Regions from separate parts of the Lactobacillus sp. B4026 genome, predicted to be linked through region 1. Evidence: riboswitches for the same ligand, from Rfam matches in the RefSeq annotation. Region 1 holds a riboswitch; the other holds the start of a gene.
What was found. A riboswitch is a leader RNA that binds a small molecule or an ion and turns the genes downstream of it on or off. The one in region 1 is predicted to bind lysine.
Positions count from the first base shown of each region.

Region 2: another riboswitch for lysine. It lies ahead of lysA (diaminopimelate decarboxylase); the one in region 1 lies ahead of J3U69_RS03695 (ABC transporter substrate-binding protein/permease).

Region 1 covers NZ_JAFNPD010000003.1:82,156-85,313, reverse strand. The annotation lists gene J3U69_RS03710 (TerC family protein) at 1-53, shown strand, start outside; gene J3U69_RS03705 (DUF488 domain-containing protein) at 164-535, opposite strand; gene J3U69_RS03700 (DNA-3-methyladenine glycosylase) at 579-1,211, shown strand; lysine riboswitch at 1,295-1,471, shown strand; gene J3U69_RS03695 (ABC transporter substrate-binding protein/permease) at 1,583-3,158, shown strand, end outside.
Region 2 covers NZ_JAFNPD010000004.1:41,276-44,433, reverse strand. The annotation lists gene dapD (2,3,4,5-tetrahydropyridine-2,6-dicarboxylate N-acetyltransferase) at 1-322, opposite strand, end outside; gene lysA (diaminopimelate decarboxylase) at 335-1,642, opposite strand; lysine riboswitch at 1,746-1,923, opposite strand; gene J3U69_RS04890 (aspartate kinase) at 2,091-3,158, shown strand, end outside.

The DNA.
Region 1 (3,158 bases):
TAACCATTGCGTTTCACTTTATCCGGATTAAAAAGCACGGCCGCAAGCTATAAATTTTGCTAAGGGCAAAACTACAAAATAAAAAAGTTAAGCTGCTTTAATGGGCTTAACTTTTTTATTGGCTTTTTTAAGTAAAACAAGGCTGTTATTACTTCATTGTCTACTAATGCAAATTAACTATTTGCCCTTCAACGTATTCTTTTAAAATCACAGCTTGATTATGCAGAGGGTCCTTTGCCCCGTATAAAAATAAAACATCCTGTTCTTGCAGCTTGTTTTCAACAGTTTTAACAAACTCGGCCCCTGCTGGATTTTCCGCCAATTCTACCAGGTACTTTTGCCTAAACTCAGAAAATTTATTATCATCATGATTGAACCATTTACGTAAAGCAGTTGTCGGTCCAATTTCTTTTGCCCAACAATCAAGGTGCAACACACTTTTACTCTTACCTCTTGGCCACAAACGGTCTACCAAAATGCGGTAGCCCTCCGGCTGATCTTGAGCATATACACGGACTAGCTTTATTTTTGTCATTACATTCACCTCAATTATTATTAGTGTACTACTTTAGGAAAAAATGAATTACACAACTTATTTTACTAATCAATCAACCGAAACCATCAGTGCTGACTTAATCGGCCGGCCATTAACTTATCGCAGCAATAACCAGGTACTTGGCGGCTATATTGTCGAAACCGAAGCTTATTTGGGTGTTAAAGATCGTGCGGCACATTCATATGGCGGTCATCGTAGTCCGGCAAATGAAGGACTATATGGCCCCGGTGGAACAATCTATATTTATGCTCAGCGACAATATTTCTTTTTTGACGTAGCAACCAGACAAAAAGATGAACCGCAAGGAGTTTTAATTAGAGCAATTGAACCCATCTGGGGAATTGAACAAATGTGTTTAAACCGCTCAGGTAAAAGTGGCATTGCTTTAACCAGCGGACCGGCAAAAATGATGCAGGCATTTGGTATTCATGATAAAAAATGGGATTTACATTTTCTTAGTGATTCCCCTTTTACTATTGACTTAAACGATCGTCACCGCAAAAATGCCCAGAAAATCGCAACTAGTCCACGCATTGGTGTCAACCAGTCGGAACGCGAATGGGCTAACAAAAAATTGCGCTTTTATGTGGCTGGAAATCCATATGTTTCCCGCATGAAAAAGCGTGACTATCGCTCAGATCATGGTTGGAAATGAGATAATGATAAAATAATCTTTAAATGAAAAGATTGACAAGCCTTTGTTTTTAGCCTATTATTTTTCATAAGTTAAATAATTTCCAATGCAATAGAGGTCGCGACCATTACAAAATTATCTGGAGTGAACGAACACAAAGAAAGATAACGTAAGAATTGTCGCCGAAACAAAAAGATTTTCGTTTTGATGTTTTTGTTGGGCTGCAAAGAGAATATCTTGCAGACTGTCCTGGTTAATTCCCAGGGAGCGCTATATGATTTGTCTAAAGATGATTAATTATAACCTCGTTGTTTTGAAGAGCAACGAGGTTTTTGTTTACGCTTTTTATTGTATTGGCTTTATTTGAAACAAGATTTTCGGAGGTTTTCAAAATGAAGTCAAGAAATAAGTGGATTACCGTTCTACTTTCTGTGCTGCTCAGTTTCATTATCGGCAGCAACTTCGACTTTTCTCAAGTTGAAGCAAAAAGTAATAGCGGTGAACTCAAAGTAGCTATGGAGGCCAATTACCAACCATACAATTGGACCCAAACTACTAACGCTAATGGTGCTGTTCCGATCGAGGGGTCAAACGAGTACGCCAATGGCTACGATGTGAAGATTGCCAAAATTATTGGTAAACAGCTGCACCGCAAAGTCGTAGTTGTCAAAACTGAGTGGGATGGACTGCTGCCAGCTTTGACTAGTGGCAAGGCCGACCTGATTATTGCTGGGATGAGCCCAACGGCTGAGCGGGCCAAGGCAATTAATTTTTCCAATGCATACAGAAACAGCACTTTTGTTGTTATCACCAAGATTAATAGCAAATACGCTAATGCTAAAACACTAAATGATTTTAAGGGTGCGAAATTAACCGCCCAACAAGGTACTTCGCATTATGCTTTGATTAAGCAATTAAAGGGCGCTAAAAGACAGCCGGCAATGCGCGACTTTGCGGCAATGCGCCAAAGTTTAATTTCAGGCACGATTGATGGCTACGTTGCCGAAGATACCGAATCAACTTCCTTTAAGATGGTTGATCCTGACATTAAGGCGATTCCAATTAGCGAAATGGCCGGGTTCAAGGTTTCCAAGGAAGATTCAACTACTGCTATCGGAATTGCTAAGCCAAACAAGCAGCTGCTAAAAGAAGTCAACCACGTTTTAGGTACAATTCCAAATTCCCAGCGAACAAAGTTAATGACCACGGCCATTAAGCAGCAGCCAAAAACTGATGATAAGAAAAAGGGTAAAAACGGGAAGTCCGAGCCGTGGCTAGTTTCAATGTGGAAGCAATACGGCGGCATGATTTTAAACGGGATTGGCATGACCCTGCTCTTAGCCTTAGTGGGTACCATCGCCGGCTTCTTTATCGGCCTGTTTGTCGGTATCATCAGAACTATCCCAACTCCAACCAGCCAGGGTAAGAAATGGCTCTTAAAAATTGTCAATTGGCTCTTAGCCGTTTACATTGAGATCTTCAGGGGCACGCCAATGATGGTACAGGCCGCTGTAATTTACTATGGCATAGCCCAATTCTGGCACATTAATATTGACCGGACAATTGCTGCGTTAGTCATTGTTTCGATTAATACCGGTGCCTATTTAGCCGAAATTATCCGAGGTGGGATTATTTCAACTCCCGAAGGTCAGTTTGAAGCAGCTAGTGCTTTGGGAATGACACATAATCAAAGAATGTGGCACATTATTTTGCCACAAGCAATCAAGAACTGTTTGCCATCAATTACTAACGAATTTATCGTCAATATTAAGGATACTTCCGTTTTGAGCATCATTTCCGTTTCTGAATTATTCTTTGTCGGAACAACGGTTGCCAGTCAAACCTTCAAGTTCTTCCCGACTTACTTAACCATTTCCGCAATTTACCTGTTGTTAACGTTCACGACTACCAGAATCTTCAATTTAATTGAAAAGCACCTGCAGGGTAGCAAAAACTATAACTTAATGG
Region 2 (3,158 bases), on a different contig from region 1:
CACCAATACTTACTTGTTGGCGAATCAACGCACCAGGTTCGATCCGGGCCGAAACATTTTTTAAATCCAATAAGGGAACGGCCGAATTGCGGCTACAATTTTCTACTTGATAATCATTGATCTTAGCCGCATTGGTTCTTAAAAACGGCACTAAATCCGCCCAGTCACCGAAAACCACCCCAACATGATCATTTACAAAGGGTCTTACTTCTACTGGCCAGTCTAATTTTGCCAGGTCACCTTTTACATAAACCTTAACTGGCGTTTTCTTGGGTGCATTGGCAATAAAATCAATTATTTCTGTCGCTGACATATTTTTCATTTGAATTCCTCACTATTCTTGATAAAAACGATCATGACTGACTAAATCTTCATTGGTTTCACGTGTAACAACTTCTTGTGCGTGACCATTTTCTGCAAACACAACAGCTGGTCGAGGCACCCGGTTATAGTTCGATGCCATGCTGTAACCATAAGCACCAGTTGCTAATAGTGCAATTACATCACCTGCTTTGGTCGCTGGCAGCGGCAATTTTTTGATTAACAAGTCCCCTGATTCACAATAGCGCCCAGCCAAGTGGACTGTTTCGTTAGGTTGAGCAGCGGGATCACGGGCAAGAAGTGCTTCATAATCAGCTTGGTAAAGAGCCGGCCTAATATTGTCACCCATACCGCCATCTACTGCTACATAGGGCATTAATCCGGGAACATCTTTACGTGCGCCAATCGTATACAAACTGTAGCCCGCGCTACCGACGATTGAGCGACCAGGTTCAACCCAAACAGCTGGAACTTTCAGTTGATATTCTTCAGCTAACTGGCGAAGAGTTGTCACAATCTGTTCAACAAAAGTTCCTAAAGCCAACACTTGGTCTTGGGCGGTATAACGAATACCAAAGCCGCCTCCAAGATTTAAGATTTGGGGCTGATAATCATATTTTTTGGCCCATTCACGGACAAGTTGCATTAGTTTTTTAACTTCAAGCTTAAAGCCGGTCGTTTCTAAAATCTGTGAACCAATATGTGCATGAAGACCAATTAAAGTCATCTGTTCACTAGCCTGTACTTGTAAAAAAGCCTGCTCGGCTTGCCCAGATTTGACGTCAAAGCCAAACTTACTGTCTTCTTGACCGGTCTGATCATATTCATGAGTATGTGCCGTAACGCCGGGAGTAATTCTTAACATGACCTGAATATGACTTTTAGTATCAGCAAGAACTTCCTCAAGAAGTTTAATTTCATGAAAGTTATCCAGAATAATTACGCCAACATGATTTTGCACCGCCATTAAAAGTTCTGCCCTAGTTTTGTTATTCCCGTGAAAACTGATTTTGCTACTTGGAAAGCCAGCTTTAAGGGCGGTAAACAATTCACCGCCTGAAACGACATCAATATGGCCGTGTTCTTGATTAACCACCTGATACATCGCAATGGTGGCAAAAGCTTTGCTAGCGTAACTGATTGCATAATCGATGTGCTGTTTGGTAAAGGCTTGCTGCAAAGCCCGAAACTGTTGCCGAATTTGAGTAACATCGTAAACTACAAGCGGCGTGCCGTATTCACGGGCTAAATCTAGTGCATCAACTCCACCAATCGTTAAGTGTCCTTGATCATTAGTCTCGTAATAATCATCTGCTGGCATCTGGTAACCCTCCGTTTTCTTGAATAAAAAAGGACTCTTTTGTGTGCGCTTAGCATACAAAAGAGTCCTTCAAAAAATTAAAATTAATTATTATCTGGTTCAATTTTGACGAGCGCTCCGCAAATTATTAACTTGCGACAGTCCGTAATCTCTTAAATTACGTCCCAGCCAATTAATTACCGCAATAATTAACGCTTCGGCAACCGCCCCTTTTACTGGTTTCTTAGTTTTTGCAGAAACTCCACCAGCTACTCTTGTTGGTCGCGACCTCTTCGATTAATAAAAATCTTATTATTAATCATAGCCGATGTCAACATTTTTTCATAAATAATTCACTTGCCCAATTTAAATACGCGCTAAATCGCCTTTTCGGTTGCAGATTAAAATTAAAATGTTAAAATGCGTTACTATCAAACTTAAAATAATTTAATCAAGCAGGTGATCGAGAATGAAAGTTGTTAAATTTGGTGGTAGTTCTCTGGCAAACGGAGAACAGTTTCAAAAAGTGCTTAATATTATAAATGCTGATCCAACCAGAAAAGTAATTGTTACTTCAGCACCTGGAAAAAGATTTGAGCAGGATACCAAGGTGACTGACTTATTAATTGACTATGCTAAAAAAACGATCAAGCACCAAGACTGTGCCGCAATCGTTCAACAAATTTGGGCTAGATATAGCGAAATTGCACAATTTTTTGACTTAAATCCGGACACAATTGCACCTTTACACCAGGAATTGTGCGACTTACCCACAATTTCGTATCCAGACAATGATTTTCTCATGGCTGCATTTAAAGCCCACGGTGAAAAGCTCAACGCTCAGCTGCTAGCCCTTCTTTTACAACAAAAACATTTTCCGGCGCGCTTTCTCGATCCCCAAGAAGCCGGCTTTTTAGTCAGCAATGTCGCTAATGATGCTCAACTTCTGGAAGAAACCTACCAAAATCTCTCTCGCTGGCGCGACATACCTGAAATTCTTGTTGTTCCGGGATTTTACGGTGTTACCCCAACTGGCAGCATTGCGACCTTTTCACGGGGTGGTTCAGATATCACCGGCGCAATTTGGGCCCGCGGAACTGCGGCCGACTTGTACGAGAATTTTACTGATGTTAATGCCATTTATGCTGCTGATCCAAGAATTGTGACCAAGCCGCACCCAATCAAAATCATGACCTACCGAGAATTACGGGAATTATCTTATGCCGGGTTTTCGGTTTTTCATGATGAGGCACTAATTCCAGCGATTCAAGGTCAGGTATATATCAACGTGAAAAATACTAACCACCCTGAACTTCCGGGTACGCTAATTGTTCCCGAAAAGAATTTTCATCCCAAAAATATTATTACCGGTGTCGCAAGCTCCAATCACTTTGCCGCTTTATACTTACATCGATATTTACTTAATAAAGAAACTGGTTTTACGTTAAAATTACTAAAAATATTTTACCAGTTTAATATCTCATATGAACATATGCCATCTGGAATTGACGACTTAACCGTTATTTTTGACAAACGC